3 regions of the Mesorhizobium sp. M1E.F.Ca.ET.063.01.1.1 genome follow, and region 1 is predicted to be linked to each of the others. Evidence: riboswitches for the same ligand, from Rfam matches in the RefSeq annotation. Region 1 holds a riboswitch; each other region holds the start of a gene.
What was found. A riboswitch is a leader RNA that binds a small molecule or an ion and turns the genes downstream of it on or off. The one in region 1 is predicted to bind thiamine pyrophosphate.
Positions count from the first base shown of each region.

Region 2: it holds a riboswitch for thiamine pyrophosphate, as region 1 does, so the genes downstream of both, thiC (phosphomethylpyrimidine synthase ThiC) here and thiC (phosphomethylpyrimidine synthase ThiC) in region 1, are expected to answer to the same signal.
Region 3: it holds a riboswitch for thiamine pyrophosphate, as region 1 does, so the genes downstream of both, thiB (thiamine ABC transporter substrate binding subunit) here and thiC (phosphomethylpyrimidine synthase ThiC) in region 1, are expected to answer to the same signal.

Region 1 covers NZ_RZSC01000325.1:346-6,224, forward strand. The annotation lists partial or broken gene EOA29_RS21310 (FAD-dependent oxidoreductase) at 1-537, opposite strand, end outside; gene thiC (phosphomethylpyrimidine synthase ThiC) at 534-2,354, opposite strand; TPP riboswitch at 2,468-2,579, opposite strand; gene EOA29_RS21320 (beta-ketoacyl-ACP synthase III) at 2,906-3,928, opposite strand; gene EOA29_RS21325 (adenosylmethionine--8-amino-7-oxononanoate transaminase) at 3,925-5,193, opposite strand; gene bioD (dethiobiotin synthase) at 5,190-5,828, opposite strand; partial or broken gene EOA29_RS21335 (8-amino-7-oxononanoate synthase) at 5,825-5,879, opposite strand, start outside.
Region 2 covers NZ_RZSC01000233.1:254-7,558, forward strand. The annotation lists gene thiC (phosphomethylpyrimidine synthase ThiC) at 1-1,791, opposite strand, end outside; TPP riboswitch at 1,895-2,011, opposite strand; gene EOA29_RS17605 (hypothetical protein) at 2,133-2,360, opposite strand; gene EOA29_RS44030 (hypothetical protein) at 3,023-3,484, opposite strand; partial or broken gene EOA29_RS43055 (SMC-Scp complex subunit ScpB) at 4,383-4,905, shown strand; gene EOA29_RS17620 (DUF433 domain-containing protein) at 5,439-6,089, shown strand; gene EOA29_RS17625 (DUF5615 family PIN-like protein) at 6,094-6,471, shown strand; partial or broken gene EOA29_RS17630 (DNA-binding protein) at 6,493-7,305, opposite strand, start outside.
Region 3 covers NZ_RZSC01000313.1:1,220-6,329, reverse strand. The annotation lists partial or broken gene EOA29_RS20885 (ABC transporter permease subunit) at 1-1,189, opposite strand, end outside; gene thiB (thiamine ABC transporter substrate binding subunit) at 1,428-2,438, opposite strand; TPP riboswitch at 2,481-2,596, opposite strand; gene EOA29_RS20870 (thiamine diphosphokinase) at 2,741-3,388, shown strand; gene EOA29_RS20865 (ABC-F family ATP-binding cassette domain-containing protein) at 3,390-5,110, shown strand, end outside.

The DNA of each region.
Region 1 (5,879 bases):
GTCGGCGATGCCGGTGCAGTCCACCTCGACATCCGGGATGGCTGACACCGTGCGGCAACCGAACTCAAGGCGCGTGCCCATGCCAGGCAGCGCTTCGCTTAGTGCGAGCAACGCCTTGCGTGGGTCGAGATGTGCTTCCTCGGCGAAGAACAGGCCGCGCCCGAACCGGCCCGCGAGCGCTGGTTCGAGCGCCGCGATCTCATCGGCGCCGAGCTGCTTGAAGCCGGACGTGCGGTGGCCGAAGCGATCCAACTCGCCGGCATCGCGGGCAGGCGCCACCATGAGCGTGCCGTTGCGCGAGACATGACCGGGCAACGCTCTGTCCCACCAGTCAGCCGCGCCGCGTCCGAGCGTCAGGACCGTCTCCTCGGCGCTCTCGCGCTCGCACCAGGGCGCGAGCATGCCGCCGGCCTGCCAGGAGGCATTGCCGGCGATCTCCCCGCGTTTCTCGACCACGGTCACCTCGGCGCCGCGCGTTGCCAGCTCGTGCGCGAGCGTCAACCCGGCAACGCCCGCGCCGCGAATGAGCACCTTCATGGCGTGTCCGTGCGCTCCGCGGTGCCGTCGACGGGCATGTAGAGGTCGCCGCCGTCCCGGTACTTCGCCGCCATCGCCGCGAGCCCTTCCTTCTGCGCTTCAGCGCGGATGTCGTGCGATATCCGCATCGAGCAGAATTTGGGGCCGCACATGGAGCAGAAATGCGCCACCTTGTGCGCTTCCTTCGGCAGGGTTTCGTCATGGAAGGCGCGCGCCGTCTCGGGATCGAGCGAGAGGTTGAACTGGTCCTCCCACCTGAACTCGAAGCGCGCCCGCGACAGCGCGTCGTCCCTGACCTTCGCCGCCGGATGGCCCTTGGCGAGGTCGGCGGCATGAGCGGCAATTCTGTAGGTGATGACGCCGGTCTTGACGTCGTCGCGGTCAGGCAGGCCGAGATGTTCCTTGGGCGTGACGTAGCAAAGCATCGCCGTTCCGAACCAGCCGATCATCGCCGCGCCTATACCCGATGTGATGTGGTCGTAGCCCGGCGCGATGTCGGTGGTGAGCGGCCCCAGCGTGTAGAACGGCGCTTCGCCGCAGACCGCGAGCTGCTTGTCCATGTTCTGCTTGATCTTGTGCATCGGCACGTGGCCGGGGCCTTCGATCATCACCTGGCAGTCCTTGGCCCAGGCGATCTTAGTCAGCTCACCAAGCGTTTCCAACTCGGCGAACTGGGCCGCGTCGTTGGCGTCGGCGATCGAGCCGGGGCGAAGGCCGTCGCCGAGCGAGAACGCCACGTCATAGGTGCGGCAGATGTCGCAGATCTCCTCGAAATGCTCGTAGAGGAAGCTCTCCCGGTGATGGTGCAGGCACCATTTGGCCATGATCGAGCCGCCGCGCGACACGATGCCGGTGATGCGGTCGACGGTGAGCGGGATGTAGGGCAGGCGCACGCCGGCATGGATCGTGAAATAGTCCACGCCCTGCTCGGCCTGCTCGATCAGCGTATCGCGGTAGACCTCCCAGGTCAGATCCTCGGCGATCCCGCCGACCTTCTCGAGTGCCTGATAAAGCGGCACCGTGCCGATCGGCACCGGCGAGTTGCGCACGATCCAGTCGCGGATGTTGTGGATGTTGCGGCCGGTGGAGAGGTCCATCACGGTATCGGCGCCCCAGCGGATCGCCCACACCATCTTCTCGACCTCCTCCCCCATCGATGAGGTGACGGCGGAGTTGCCGATATTGGCGTTGATCTTCACCAGGAAATTGCGGCCGATGATCATCGGCTCGCTTTCGGGGTGGTTGATGTTGGACGGGATGATGGCGCGGCCGCGCGCCACCTCGTCACGCACGAATTCCGGGGTGACGAAATCCGGGATCGCGGCGCCGAAGCTCTCGCCATCGCGTTGAAGTTTCGAACGCAACTGCTCACGGCCGAGGTTTTCGCGGATGGCGACGAACTCCATTTCCGGCGTGACGATGCCGGCGCGTGCGTAGGCAAGCTGGGTGACGGCACGGCCGCCGGTAGCGCGCAACGGCCTGTTGAGCGTCGGAAACTCCGGCGTCAGGCGATCGGCGGAGACCAAGCCGTTGTCCTCGGGTTTGACCGTGCGACCCTCGTAGCGCTCGACATCGCCGCGCGCCTCGATCCATGCCTCGCGCAACCGCGGCAAGCCGCGCTCGATCTCGGTCTTCACCGCCGCGTCGGTGTAGGGACCGGACGAGTCATAGACCGTGACCGGCGGCTCGCCGGCGCTCGAATGAACCGAGATCTCGCGCATCGGGACACGCAGGCCCGGGTGAAGTTGGCCCGGTTTGTGGACTTTCTTCGAAGCGGGCAATTCGCCAACTGTGACGGTCGGGGTGTGGGCATTCATGAGTGAGCCTCCTTGCTCGAGTGCAACGGAGACCCAGTCCACGCGATGAGGAGGAAGTGACGCTTCGCGCAGGATGCGGGCTAATGCCCGAATACCGAAGCCGGATTGCCGACCCGCGAAACCTCGCACCGTCCCTACGCCAGTATGAACTGGATCAGGTTCAACGGGTCACTGCGCGCGATAGCAGTATCTCAGCCCCTTGCCGGGACTCCCCTGGTGAGGCACCTAGGTTGGACGATGAGATGTCGCCCTGTCAACTCCTGAGGCGCACGGGAGCCCTCGAAAGTGCCACTGCAATGACGCACATGTTGCGACCTTGGCGCTCGAGGCAATCCATGGTCTGTGTCAATCGTAGCGAACTCTGCCGCGCAGGCGATGACGGTTGAAACCATCCTCGGGTGATGCAGACACGGCTCACCTCGTCATCGTAGAGCGATGATGAAGCGAGCGCGTCAGGCAACAGGACCTATAGCCGACGCACTCAGGCCGTCAAAACCCTTGCAACAGAGGGGCGGAGAATCGACCTTGACTGTTGATGTTGTTGTAAAGGTTTATATAATCGCCCGGCGCACATCAGCGCACAGATCGGCCCTAACGCCAACCACAAGCGCCCCACCGACAAGACCTGCTCCCGCGGCTGCCAGCAGCAGCTTCTCACCCGGTCGCAAGGGGTTGGCGCTGTGGGCAACTGACAGCGACAGGGGGATCGTCGCGGCTGACGAGTTGCCATAGTCGGCGATGGTCTTGACGATGCGTCCGTCCTTGATGCCGAGCGACTTGCCGACGGCGTTGAAGATGCGGGCATTCGCCTGGTGCGGCACGAAACGGACCACGTCCGACGCCGAAAGACCGGCCGCCTCCAGCGCCTCGTTTGCACAGCCGCTCATCATCTCCACCGCCTTGGCGAAGACGTCGCGGCCGTTCGCGATGGTCATGCGGGTTTCGGCAATGTCGATTTCGTCGGAGAATGGACGGTTGCTGCCGCCCGCCGGGATGTGGATCAGGCCATACGCCGAACCATCCGAGGCAAAAGAGGCGCCGAGGATGCCGTGGCCGGGATCGCTGGAGGGGGCCAGCACCACCGCGCCCGCGGCATCGGCGAACAGCACGGCGCTCGCCCGCTCGGCTGGATTGATCCGACGGCTCAATATGTTGGCGGCAATCACGATGGCCGGCTTGTTGTGCAGGCGCACGAAGCCGTCGGCGAAGGTCATGGCGTAGATGAACCCGGCGCAGGCGCCCGCCAGGTCGACCCCGCCGGCCTTTTCAAGACCTAGCCTGTGCGCCACCAGCGGCGCGCTCGGCGGCAGGAGATGGTCCGGCGTAGAGGTGGCGAGCAGCAGCAGGCCGATCTCCTTGCGATCGATGCCGGCGGCTTGCAGCGCCATCTCGCCTGCCTTGGCGGCCAGTCCGGAAAGCGTGTCGTCAGGCTCTGCCCAGAAACGCGTGCGGATGCCGGTGCGCCCCTCGATCCAGCCTGCATCCAGCCCGAGGCTCGCCTCGATCTCGGCATTGCCGACTTTTCGGGCCGGGACGTGATGGCCAAGGCCTATGATGCGCGCTGTGCGGTTCATCTTTTGTCACCCGCAAGTCCGGCCGCCTCGTCTATTGCCGCGTAAAGGCGGTCGAGTTCGTCGGACGTCACGCAATAGGGCGGCAGCACGTAGATGATGTTGCCGAGCGGTCGCACCAGCAAGCCTCGATCGAGGAAGAAGGCGCGCAGCCTCGGGCCGACCTCGGCCAGATAGCCGGCATTGCCGACGCTGAGGTCAAGCGCGGCGATGGTGCCGGCCGTGCGCACATTCTCAAAACGCGGATCCCCGTTGAACCGCGCTACCTTCTCCACCTGCATCCGCGACAGCGCGGCCACGCGCTCCGCCACCGGCTCGTCGTTCCAGATGCCGACATTTGCCAGTGCTGCCGCGCAGGCAATCGGGTTTGCAGTGTAGGAACTCGAATGGAAGAAGGTCTTGGACCGATCCGTCGAGTAATGCGCTTGGAAGATCGCGTCGGTGGCAAGCGTCGCCGCAAGCGGCAGCGAGCCGCCTGTCAGACCCTTGGAGGTGCACAGAATATCGGGCGCGACCGCCGCCTGTTCGCAGGCGAACATGGTGCCGGTGCGGCCCCAGCCGGTCATGACTTCATCGGCGATGAAAAGCGTCCCCGAGCGCACGGCAATGCGCTTGAGCTCGGCGAGAACTGAGGCCGGGTACATCAGCATGCCACCGGCGCCAAGCGCCAGCGGCTCGACGATCAGCGCGGCAACCTCGCCGTCACGCGCCAGCCGTTCGAAGGCGTCGAGTGTTTCCTGCTCGTGGCCCGCGGCCGGGAAGGGGATCGTATCGACCTGAAACAACAGCGGCTCATACGCGGCGTTGAAAACGCCACGCGCGCCGACGCTCATCGTGCCGATGGTGTCGCCGTGATAGCTGTGTTCCATGACGACGATGCGCGAGCGCGGCCTACTGGTGTTGCGATGAAAGCCGAGAGCCATCTTCAGCGCCACCTCGACGCTGGTCGAGCCGCTGTCGGAAAAGAAGACCCAGTCGAGGCCGGCCGGCGTCATGTCGACCAGCGCCGAGGCCAATTGCTCGGCCGGCTCATGGCTAAGGCCGGCAAAGATCACCTGGTCGAGCGTTTCGGTCGCCTCGCGGATTGCCTCTACGATCTTCGGGTGGCGGTGGCCGTGGGTGATGACCCACCAGGACGAGATCGCATCGAGGATGCGCCTGCCGTCGCGCGTCTCGACATAGGCGCCTTCGGTGCGCACGATCGTCGGCGGCACCGGTTCGGTGGCATGTTGGGTAAAGGGATGCCAGACAGCGGAGCGGCGACTCATGGCCGGATCTCCGCGAAGTCGGCGGCGTTAAACGAAGCCTTCATGGCCGCGGAAAGTGTTCCAGGGGTCAGCGACTGGAGAAAGGGGAGACGACCCAGCACGCGAACCTTGCCCATCTGGACGATGGTTTTTTGCGTATCGACCATCCTGTCGCCGATGAACACCACGCCGAGCAGCGGGATTGAGCGGGCGCGCAGCGCCTCGATCGAGAGCAGCGTGTGGTTGATGGTGCCGAGCGCGGTGCGGGCGCAAAGCACCACCGGCGCGTTCCACTGTGCGAAGACGTCGATGTAAAATGTGCGCCTGTTCAACGGCACCATCAGTCCGCCGGCGCCCTCAACGACGAGCGGACGGTCCGTCTTGGGCAGTGCGAGTTGACCTGCATCAATCTCCACCCCGTCCAACTCCGCGGCGCGGTGTGGGGACAGCGGCTCTCTAAGGCGCCAGGCTTCCGGCAACACCCGGTCAGTAGGCAGTCCTGCCAGAAGAGAGACAACCTCGCTGTCGGTCTCTTCGCGGTTGCCCGCCTGCACCGGTTTCCAGTAGATGCCATCGAGAAGCGCCGTAAGGCCCGATGCGAACACCGTCTTGCCGATGCCGGTGTCGGTGCCGGTGATGACAATCTGCACCGTCATCGGGCGCGCTCCCATTCTGCAGCCAAAGCATCAAACAGTGCCGAGACGTCG
Region 2 (7,305 bases), on a different contig from region 1:
GTCCGCCGGCATGTAGAGATCGCCGCCCTCCCGGTATTTTGCCGCCATTGCCGCCATGCCTTCCTTCTGAGCCTCGGCACGGATGTCGTGGGAAATGCGCATGGAGCAGAATTTCGGCCCGCACATCGAACAGAAATGTGCCAGCTTGTGCGCCTCCTTGGGCAAGGTCTGGTCGTGGAAGGACCGTGCGGTTTCGGGGTCGAGCGACAGGTTGAACTGGTCCTCCCAGCGGAACTCGAAGCGCGCGCGCGAAAGGGCATCATCCCTGGTTTTCGCTGCCGGATGGCCCTTCGCCAGATCGGCTGCATGGGCGGCTATCTTGTAAGTGATCACCCCAATCTTGACGTCGTTGCGGTCGGGAAGGCCGAGATGCTCTTTCGGCGTGACGTAGCAAAGCATTGCGGTGCCGAACCAGCCTATCATGGCGGCACCTATCCCTGAGGTGATGTGGTCATAGCCCGGCGCGATGTCGGTCGTCAGCGGCCCCAACGTGTAGAACGGCGCCTCACCGCACACTGCGAGCTGCTTGTCCATGTTCTGCCTGATCTTGTGCATGGGGACATGGCCCGGGCCTTCGATCATCACCTGGCAGTCCTTTGCCCAGGCAATCTTGGTGAGTTCTCCAAGTGTTTCCAGTTCGGCGAATTGCGCCGCGTCGTTCGCATCGGCGATTGAACCGGGACGAAGGCCGTCGCCGAGCGAGAAGGAAACGTCATAGGCTCTGGCGATGTCGCAGATCTCCTCGAAATGCTCGTAGAGGAAGCTCTCCCGGTGATGGTGCAGGCACCATTTGGCCATGATCGAGCCGCCGCGCGAGACGATGCCCGTGACCCGGTCGACGGTCAGCGGTATGTAGTGCAGCCGCACGCCGGCGTGGATGGTGAAATAGTCGACGCCTTGCTCGGCCTGCTCGATCAGCGTGTCGCGATAGACCTCCCAGTTGAGGTCCTCGGCGATGCCGCCGACCTTTTCGAGCGCCTGATAGAGCGGCACCGTGCCGATCGGCACCGGTGCATTGCGCACGATCCAGTCGCGGATGTTGTGGATGTTGCGGCCGGTCGACAGGTCCATCACCGTATCGGCGCCCCAGCGGATCGCCCACACCATCTTTTCGACCTCTTCGGCCATCGACGATGTGACAGCCGAGTTACCGATGTTGGCGTTGATCTTCACCAGGAAATTTCGCCCGATGATCATCGGTTCGCTCTCGGGATGATTGATGTTGGCGGGAATGATTGCGCGTCCGCGCGCCACCTCGTCGCGCACGAATTCGGGTGTGACGAAATCTGGGATCGCCGCGCCGAAGGCTTCGCCGTCGCGTTGCAGCTTGCCGCGCATCACCTCGCGGCCGAGATTCTCGCGGATGGCTACGAACTCCATTTCTGGCGTGATGATGCCGGCGCGCGCATAGGCAAGTTGGGTCACCGCCTTGCCCTGCTTGGCCTTGAGCGGCCGATTGCGTATCGGAAATTCCGGTGTCAGGCGCTCGCCGGTGGCGAATCCATTGTCTTCCGGCCGGACGTGGCGGCCGTCATAGGCTTCGACATCGCAACGCGCCGTGACCCATTCGTGGCGAAGCCGGGCAAGGCCTTTTTCGATGCTGGTTTGGACTGATGGATCGGTGTAGGGGCCGGACGGATCGTAGACGGTGACGGGCGGTTCGCCGGCCGTCGGATGGACGGAAATCTCGCGCATCGGCACCCTGATCTGCGGGTAGAGGACGCCGGGCTTGTGGATTTTCCGCGAGGCGGGCAGTGGTCCCGTCGACACGGCGGGGGTGAGGGCATTCATCGTGAGGCTCCTTTGCTCATGCATTGGAGACCCAGTTCTGTGCCGGAAGGATGAAAAGACGCTTCTGTAGACCTGCTGCAGCAGGACCTCGGGCGTAAACTCCCGCAAAGCGCTTGCACCGTCCCTACGCCAGTATGAACTGGATCAGGTTCAACGGGTCACTGCGCCGCGAAAGCCAGCAGTATCTCAGCCCCTTACCGGGACTCCCCTGGTGAATGCCTCAAGTTGAATGGGCCGGTGCTGCTTTGTCAAGCGCCTTCGGGCGCCTTCGGGCGCCTTCGGCCGGTGGCGACGTCCGGCGGCCGGCCGAGCGGAGAGCTCGCGCATGCATCGGGGACAAGTCACGCCCCGTAGACCAGGGCTGGAATGGCCAAAGTCTCATTCGCTTCGTGAAGGATGGAAAAACTGTATCGGCCATGTGCGTCGAGATCGACCGAGTAGCTCAGGCGGTCACGGATGTGGTTATCCTGGTCGAAGGCGACGATTTGCGGCTTCAGCGAGGTGATTTGCACCACGTCCAGGTAGATGGAGTTGCAGATATGATCTGGTCGTCGGGCTGGCAGGTGCAAGCGGCCGCTCTATTCAGGATGCGGCATCGGCGGCGTTCCCGATACCAATGATATCTTGCGGGCAACTTATGCAATCACCGGCTTCGTAAAACCCGACGGCGGCGGCCGTGTCCTGGCGCTGAGGATGTGCCGCTGTTCCAGCAGAGAAATCGCGTGGGCGCGGAGTTTTCGCTCTGCGAGGAAGAGTTGACGCAATCGTTTAGCTTGCTTGCAGTTCGTAGAGACCCGCCTTTGAAAGCAACTAAGCTATTGCATTGATATGTTGGTGCGCGATCGATCGCTACATAGCCGGCCGCCATTATCCGAGTATTGATCCGCCGGTGTTCGTGTTGCCGTATATGGCAATCCCTGCGAGATCGTCGCGGCCGGATCGGCCGCACCCTCTAGTCATAAAAGGGGAAGCGACCGAGAATTCCGCTGCCGAAAACTTCTCTGGCTTGGCTATGCATGCGGTAGATGAGATCGCCGCCTACCGCGACCTGGTCGAGGAAGGCATCGACGCCCAGTTCGGACAGCCTGGTTATCGCAATGCGTTAGCGGCTCAGACTTGCGGTCTCGAGAGCGGCCTTTGGGGGTCACCTCTTTTTTGTTTCAGAGGTTGGAAGACGGCTGCTCGTTACCCAATAGAAATGGCGACTACGGAACGCGATCGATCGCGGCCATCAGGAAACACCTGTCTTCGGCTCAACCTCGACATGGCGTCCGATCGACCGCAGATATACAGCTATCTCGTCCATGAGATGATCGCGTTCGCCGTAGATCTCAGCAATCCTGCGCAGCTGTGGCTCGACGGACCTCCGTTGCGCCGGCGTCAAATCAGCATCGCCAAAGACATATCCCAAGTTGCCAATCGCGCAAATGTTGCAGCCGGCCTCCACAACTGCTTGCACGAATGCCGGAATGTCTTTTTCTTGCATAGTCTTCATGTCGAACCTCTCGTGAATGGCGTGCTTGCGCGCCCATGCTGCCTTTTCAGCGTGTCCTCTGGGCGGCGCAAGCCTTGAGCGTAATTGTGCCGGGCAACCTCGACTATCCCGTCTGCCACGCTCTTTAGAGTCGGTGGGGTCTGGTGATTGCAGGCTGGGCCACTCAAAAGCCTGCAAGAAGAAAGTCATGGCGACCATTGCTCAAGATCGCGAGGGTGCGTGCAAGACCTTCCGTTGGCAGTCATGCACGCTCACCCAGCAACTGGGTATTGAGCAACTGGGTCTCACGTCGCGGGTCTCGTGTGCTTCACAGCCGAAAATAAGGTACCACCGTGGCTATTCTCAAGTGCAGGCTACCTCTTCAGGACACGGCGGAGTGCCTTCCGACGCACCCCTGGTGCAACGTGCGACCTAACGAGACACATCTCGTTCGCGTTCCCTCGACCTTTCTTCGTATTGCTGCTTGCCCTGCGATTTCAGGCCCTCTGCTAGCTTCTCGGCCGCTCTTTGGCCTGCAATGTCACTATTCAAGATCATATCCGACATCCCTGGATGGTCATAACCGTAATGCGCATGCAGTTTCCCTCACGAGCAGCGCCTATCCGTCGATTAGTTCGTCTTCCGGAACCCGAAGCCCTTTTTATCCGGCGTACCTATCCACCATTCAACCGGTATACCTTTCCCAACTTTGGCGGACCATTTACCTCAGGCATGATCATCTCGCGTGACATTTTTTTTTGGCGCCATCATCGCACGTGGCATTTTCTAAAAACCAAGACGTGTCAATTTGTAAAATCAAGGATGCGGCCGCGCCCGTTGCGAGGATTTGCAGGTAGCTCTTCAGCCCCAACACGATGTGTGAGGCGGCGGTGGAAAAGGCAACCGACGGCGTCGACGCGTCCTTTGATGATCGCAAGCGATATGCTTCGTCGCGAGCCCAGATTGCGGTCTCGGGCACAAGGCGAGATCACAGTTCTGCGATCTGTGGTAACGCGAGCCCGCAAAGCGCCGCTGCGGCCACCGCTTTTGGAATCTGGACGAGATTCGTCGTCGTCTGAGATCAGTTGATCGAGCAGTTCGCGCGCGCGGGACGCGCTTGCGGTGCAGTCTCTCCCGCGAGCTCGCCCGTGACCTTCTCATCGACGACATCCGAGAGCTGCGCGGACGGCCCTATGACCTCGTCGCTGTCGCCGGCGGCTGGAAGCACCTGACACGGCCGGCCTATGCCGATGCCATCCGCGCCTGCGGAAGCAGCGGGCGTGCCGTGGACCTGACGTGGTCGGACGTGCTGATGCTGATGTGCATCGGCACTTCCAGCCGATTACCCGCGCCGAATTGTCGTCGGTTTTCGGGAAGTAATCAGTCGCGACCTGATCGGCCATCTGCGGCACCGGCCTGATCGCGTCGAACCCGCGCAGTCCGACGCCCGGCGCTCCCTACACCTATGTGACGACAAAAGCGTCCTGCTCGAGTTCGGCCTCGACACGCTTCGCGATCTCCCGGACTGCGAGGCGCTCGAGGATGCCGGGCTGCTGAGCAGAGATGAGCTGCTTGCTGGTGAAATTATGCCAGAGTTGGCTAGTGGCCATGAGGATGCGGGTTTGGATACGGAGGAATAGCTTGGCGCTGCAGACGCTGTGGCCACCGGGCTTGCGAGTGCTTCCAGCTTTCCATAGCGAATCTAGCGCGCCCAAGGGCGTCCGAAATTTGTAGGCAAATTTCGGACATGGACACGGTCAGCGACGTCAAGCAGGCAGCGGTATGCGGCCTCTGCACCGCTGTCGCCCAAAAATTCGTGGCCATGGGCAAGCCCCACTTGAGACCCCCAGAGAGAACGCTCGTGAGCGATGGAAACGGTTTTGGTCCAAAGCTTGATACAGATGGCCTGCAGATGGGTGTAGGGTTTCAAAGCGCTCGAAGACGCGCCTTCGCAGAGTTAAAAGTCCGCGACGAACTCGTGTGTCGTTTGTCGCCAACTGCAAATTCGATAGTTAGCGCAATTATACTGCGCCGAGTCTGCCATCTCGAGCCCCAAGGGTTTGTGAGGCCTCTCGGCTCACCACCGCCTTTGCTAACCGCCGTGATTCCAAAGACGCGTGCCTTTACGGAGGGGGTCAAACGGCCTATATTATTCTTTATAAGGAGAAGAATAATGGGCACACTTGCTCGCATCTACACCCCCGCAGAGGCAGCCGCCGTCAGCGGGATAGGAATCAAGGCCGTGCACAATGCGATCGACAAACGCATTGTCGATACTGTGCCAAGCACTGCTCGGCGCATCGGTGGGGTCGTCCGACGGGCATTGACCGGCGAGGATTTGCTGCGGCTCAAGCTTTGGTATGGCGTGGGTGCGACATTGCCCGCTGATCGTCGCTACCGCCTGTTCGAGGAAATCAAAGCTGCCCCAAGGGCCAAGACCGTAAGGGCCGACGACCTGCTGATCGTCGACGTCGCCGAGGCACGTAAACAGCTCAAAGCGCGCATCGTGGATCTTGATGAAGCGGAGGCCGCCATCGGCCGCGTTAAAGGGGTGATGGGCGGAGAGCCTGTCTTCAAAGGAACCCGCATCCCTGTTCGTATGATCACGACGATGCTAGCGCAGGGCGCAGATGAAGCGGAGGTTCTGGAGGGATATCCGAAGCTAACGCCGCGCGTGATTGAGCTCGCCAGAATGTGGGTCGCCGCGCACCCGGTTCGTGGGCGGCCTAAGAAGCTGGTCGAGCAGGGCGTGAAAATAAAGTCGTCGAAGCGCGTGGTTTTGAAGGGCGACCCAGGTCCGTCGGCCAGGTCGAGACGCGTGTGACCTCGTGAGGTTTCTGATCGATGAGTGCCTGCACACGTCTCTGGTTGCGGTAGCCCAAGAACGCGGACATGAAGCAAACCACGTCAACTGGCTTGGGCTAAGCGGCGAAACCGACTGGGACCTCATGCCGCTCATTATCGATGAGGATTTCACCTTCGTCACCAACAATGCTAAGGACTTCAGGAAGCTCTATGCCAAAGAACCGGTTCACGCCGGCCTGATTATCGTCGTCCCTCAGGTCGGGCCTGAAAAACAGAGAGAGCTCTTCGATGCTCTCCTCGAGGATCTTGGCCCAGAGGAATTCCTGATTAATGAAGTTATCGAAATCGAGATCGAAAACGGCATTGCAATCGTAACACGATACGATCTGCCGTCGCCCTAGCTGAGGCTGCGCGATCTCCGCTTATGACCGACCCGGTTGCCAGTCGCTCATCTGCAAAATGTTACCGCCGAGTTTTGCAAACGCGCGTTGGCGGCAGGAGAAAACGAGAATCTGCTGATCGTGTGATTGACGATGCAAAGCGTCGAACATGCGCTCGATGCGGTCGTCATCGGAATAAACCAAAGCGTCATCCAGGATAACCGGTGTGGGTCGGCCGTCGCGGGCAAGCAAACGGGCGAAGGCCAGACGTGTCAGAACCGAAAGCTGTTCTCGCATGCCGCCACTCAACCTATCGACATCCTCATCCTGACCATTGCGGCGAACGGTCTGTGGCAACAGTGTGTTCTCGTCGAACACTATGGAGATGTCATCGAATAGCAATCCAAGCAGCGGTCGCAGCTCGGACATGACCGGCTTCAGATAAAGATCGCGTGCCGTCGAGCGCGCAGCGACCAGCGTCGTGCGCAGCCGGTCGAGGACGGCTTTTTCGAATTCGAAGCGTCTCGCTCGCTCTCCAGCGATTTCCAATTTTTCTGTGGCCTCGCGCAAAGCTTCTTCCACCGCGTCGTCGGACCGAGTGCGAATATGGCCATTGAGATCGGCCAGGGTTACACGCAACTGACTTGCTTCCTGTGTGGCGGCATCCTGAACCGAACGGGCGCGGCGCAGAACGGCTTCAGCGCTGGTGAGATCGCGAGCGCCGTCGCGCAGGGGAGCAGCGCGCATTTCGGCCGCTTCGCGCAGCTTTTGTCGTGCGGTGGCCTCGGTGAGCAGCAAGCGCCCCTTTTCCTCGCGCGCTGCATCGGGTCCCAATATGACCTCGAGGCTGGTCAG
Region 3 (5,110 bases), on a different contig from region 1:
GGAACCAGCCGGCGCCGACCACGATCGGCGGCACGACGAGCACGAAACCGGCGCCGGTGTCGGTGGCATGTTCGAGCAGCGACATGGCGCTGCCCTCGCGGCGCCGCAAGGCCAGCGCGCGCCGGGCCGCGATGAGCGAGAGCGACAGCGTCACCGAAAGCAGCGCCGAGAGGAAAGAGAGCGTGGCGCTGGTGAGCGTCGCACGGCGCACGGCCTCCTCGTCGGCCAGCCGGCCAAGGTCTGCGTCCAATCCAGCCAGCACGGTCGCCGCCATCGGTCCGGCGACGAACAGCAAGGCAAGTACGATCAGGCCGGCGTTCATCACCGTTTCAGCCTTGCCTGTCGCAAGATAGCGGCGCGGCGCTACCGGCAGATTGGCATCGCCGACCGTATTGGCGCCGAGCCGCGTGAGCAGAGCGACGATGACGAAGGTCAGGCCGATCTGCAGCAGCGTCAGCACCACCGCCCGGGCCGGATCGAAATCGAAGCGCAGCGCCTGATAGATGGCGACTTCCAAAGTCGTGGCGGCAGGTCCGCCGCCGAGCGTCAGCACGATGGTGAAGGAAGTGATGCAGAGCATGAACACCAGCCCGGCGACGCCCGGCAAGGCCGTGCGCAACGCCGGCCATTCGATCAACCGCAATGCCGGACAGGCGCCCATGCCGAGCTGGCTCGCCAGCCGCCACTGGTCGGCGGGCACCGTGCCCAACGCCTCGAGGAACAGGCGCGTGGCCAAGGGCAGGTTGAAGAAGACATGCGCGATCAGAATGCCGGACAGGCCGTAAATGCCAGGCCATTCACCGCTGCCGAACCTGACGAGAACGCCGGCAAAATAGCCGGCATGGCCGTAGAGCGCCAGCACACCAAGGGCGGCGACGATGGCCGGCAGCGCCAGCGGCACGGTGAAGAGCTGCAGGATCAGGCGACGCCCCGGAAAGCCCGGATGCCTGGACAGGGCGCGTGCCACCAGCAGCGCCGGCGCGACCGACAGCAGTGTCGACAGCAGCGCCTGCCAAAGCGTGAAGCGGGCGACGCGCAGGAGATAGCCGTCGAAGGCAGCGACAGCGCCGGATGGATCGTGCGCGCCTTCCAGCGCGAGGCCGGCGAAGGCGCCGCCGATGAGCAAGGCGATTGCCGCGAGGGCGATGACGCCAGCGCTGATGCGGGAGTCAGAGCGCGCGGGCTGCACGCGGCACCATCTGGGCGTGAGCTAGCCGACGCCGCGTTCCTTCGCGCCCCCCTCTGTCCTGCCGGACATCTCCCCCTCTAGGGGGGAGATTGGAAGTTCGAACGCCCCGCTCGGTCCTGCAACGTTTGAGATTGGCGAAAGTCGAGGTGACAGCCAATCTCCCCCCTTGAGGGGGAGATGTCCGGCAGGACAGAGGGGGGCGCCGTAGAGCAACCATCTTTCGAGAACTAGCCGGACTCTACTTGCTCATCGCCGCCAGCCACTCATCCACCCAGGCTTTGCGGTTGGCCGCGACCTCCTCGGGACTGAACAGCAAGGTCTTGGTCGGCTTCACCAGCTTGTCGAAGGCCGGATTGAGCGGCTTGTCGGTCTTGCCGGCCGGGAACATCCAGTTGGTCTCCGGGATGACGTCCTGGAATTTCGGCCCGGTCATGAAAGCGATGAACTTTTCCGCCAGCGGGTTCTTCGCGCCCGTCTTGGTGACGCCGGCGACTTCGATTTGCAGGTATTCTCCTTCCTCGAAGGACGCCGCCTGGTAGCGTTCGGTGTTCTCCGCCACCATGTGATAGGCCGGCGAGGTGGTGTAGGAGAGCACCATCGGCGCCTCACCCTTGGTGAACAGGCCGTAGGCCTCGCTCCAGCCCGGCGTCACGGTCAGCACCTTCTGCTTCAGCTTCGCCCAGGCTTCCGGCGCCTTGTCGCCATAGACCGACTTCACCCAGAGAAGCAGGCCGAGGCCCGGCGTCGAGGTGCGCGGATCCTGGATGACGATCTTGTCGGAGGCGCTGCCCTCGACTAGCTCCTTCAGGCTTTTCGGCGGGCTCTTCAGCTTCTCAGTGTCGTAGACGACGGCGAAATAGCCGTAGTCGAAGGGCACGAAGGTATCGTCGCTCCAGCCGCCGGGCACGTTGATGCCGGACACTTCGCCATGCGGCACGAACAGGCCGCTCGCCTTGGCGTCCGCCGTCAGGTTGGTGTCGAGGCCGAGCACGACATCGGCCTTGGTGCCGGCGCCTTCCAGCTTGACGCGATTGAGCAATGCCACGCCGTCGGCGACCGAGACGAATTCGAGGTCGCAGCCGCATTCGGCCTCGAATTCCTTCTTCACCGCGGGTCCAGGACCCCAGTCGGCGGTGAAGCTTTCATAGGTATAGACAGCGAGCTTGTCCTTCGCCTCGGCGGGCCCGAGACCCGCCAGCAGCGAAACCAAGCCGGTTGCGAGAATAAGCTGGGACCATAGTGAGCGCATCGGCGCCTCCTTCGTTCGTGTTAAAGGAATTGAGGCGTCGGATGGTCCGAGACGTCTAATCCCTCCGCCGGTACAAACCGGATCAGGTTCAGCGGGTTGGCTTTGTTGCCTCTCAGCCGGTTCGCGAAAGTCAGCGTCCGGCACCCCGTTAGAGCGCTTCGAGACATAGGCCCGGCCGAAGCGGCGCGCAAGCGGAAGTTGCCGGGCATCCAATGCATCACGGCTTACTCCGTAACGAGCGCCGTTCCGTTTGGATGCGCCCGGCTTCCGTTTCGCGGGCGGGGCTGGTAAGGGCGACGGCCATGGGCACATTCACCATCCTGCTTGGCGGCGAACTCGTCCGCACGCCTCGGCTCGATCGCCAGATCGAAGGCTCGCGCGTCATCGCCGCCGACGGCGGCATCGGCCATGCCCGCATGCTTGGCCTCGTGCCGGAGCTCTGGGTCGGCGATTTCGATTCGGTGCCCGCGGACCTGCCGGAGGATCTGGCCGCCGTGCCGCGCAAGATCTTCCCGGCCGAGAAGGACATGACTGACGGCGAGCTCGCAATCGCCGAAGCGCTCGCGCGCGGCGCCACCAGCCTGGTGCTGGCCGGCGCCTTCGGCGGCAGGCGCGCGGACCATGCCTTTCTGCATCTGGCGCTTGGGCTTCGGCTGGCCGAGGCCGGCACCAATATTCTGCTGACCAGCGGCGCACAGGAAGGTGTCCCCATCCTGCCGGGGAAACCAGCCGGCTTCGACTATGCCGACGGCACGCTGTTTTCGGTGCAGGGCTTCTCCGATCTCACCGGCCTGACGGTCACCGGCGCAAAATGGCCGCTCGATCGCGTCAAGGTGGCGTTCGGCTCCTCGCTCACTATATCGAACGAGGTCAAGGGACGGCTCGAGATCGCGCTCGAGCGCGGCCGGGCGCTGCTTCTGGCCCACCCTTATCCTCTTCCCGAAAGCTGACATGGCTCCGCCTCTTCTCAATCTCGACGGCATAAAACTGACCTTCGGCGGCACGCCGCTGCTCGACGGCGCGGCGCTCAGCGCCTCCGCCAGCGAGAAGATCGCGCTGGTCGGCCGCAACGGCTCGGGCAAGTCGACGCTGCTCAAGATCGCTGCCGGGCTGATCGAGCCGCAGGACGGCGAGGTCTTCCGCCAGCCTTCGGCGACGGTTCGCTATTTGCCGCAAATGCCCGACATGGACGGCTTCGCCAGCGTGCGCGCCTATGTCGAGGCGGGGCTGGGCCCGGCCGACGATCCGCATCGCGCCACCTATCTCATGGACCATCTCGGCCTGACCGGCGAGGAACGGCCGGACGACCTTTCCGGCGGCGAGGCGCGCCGCGCAGCCCTTGCCCGCGTCATGGCGCCGGAACCCGACATCCTTCTGCTCGACGAGCCGACCAACCATCTCGACCTGTCGGTCATCGAATGGCTGGAAGAGGAGCTTGCCCGCACCTCCTCGGCCGTCATCCTGATCTCGCACGACCGCCGCTTTCTCGAACGCGTCTCGCGCGCCACCGTCTGGCTCGACCGCGGCCAGACGCGGCGGCTGGACAGGGGCTTTGCGCATTTCGAGGAATGGCGCGACCAGGTGCTTGAGGAGGAAGAGCGCGAGCAGCACAAGCTCGGCCGCCAGATCGTGCGCGAGGAGCATTGGCTGCGCTATGGCGTGACCGCCAGGCGCAAGCGCAACATGCGCCGGCTCGGCGAGCTGCAGGCCATGCGCCAGCGTTTCCGCAGCCATCGCGGCGCCGAGGGCACGGCGACCATGGTGGCGAGCGATGCCGCCGAATCCGGCAAGCTGGTGATCGAGGCCAAGGCCATCGACAAAAGCTTCGGCGACCTCACCGTGGTCAAGGGTTTCTCGACCCGCATCCAGCGCGGTGACCGTGTCGGCCTGGTCGGGCCGAACGGCGCCGGCAAGACGACGCTGCTCAAGATGCTGACCGGCGAGCTGACGCCGGATGCCGGCTCCGTGCGGCTCGGCGTCAATCTGGAGATCGCGACGCTCGACCAGAAGCGCGAGGCCGTCGATCCGCAGGAGACGCTGGCGCACTACCTGACCGACGGGCGCGGCGAGAACCTTGTGGTCAATGGCGAGCAGCGCCATGTCGTCTCCTACATGAAGGATTTTCTGTTCAAGCCGGAGCAGGCGCGCACGCCGGTGCGCGAGCTTTCGGGTGGCGAGCGGGCGCGCCTGCTGCTCGCCCGCGTGCTGGTGCGGCCGGCGAACCTCCTGGTGCTCGACGAGCCGACCAACGATCTCGACATGGAGACGCTGGAACTGCTGCAGGAACTGGTCGCCGGCTTTGCCGGAACGGTGATCCTTGTCAGCCACGACCGCGATTTCCTCGACCGCACCGTCACCAGCGTGATCGCGCCCGACGGCAGCGGCCGCTGGATCGAGTACGCCGGCGGCTACTCCGACATGCTGGCGCAGCGCGGCGGCTCGAGGCTCGAGGAACGCAGAGCAAGGCCGAAGGCCGAAACCACCGACGCAAGCTCTGCGCCGAAAGGCGAGCAGGCGACCGCGAAAGGCCCGGCGAAGAAGCTTTCGTTCAAGCAGAAATTCGCGCTGGAATCCCTGCCGAAGAAGATCGAGGCGGTGACGGCCTCGATCTCGCGGCTGGAGAACAACATCGCCGACCCCTCCTTCTACGAGCGCGATCCGGTCTCGTTCCA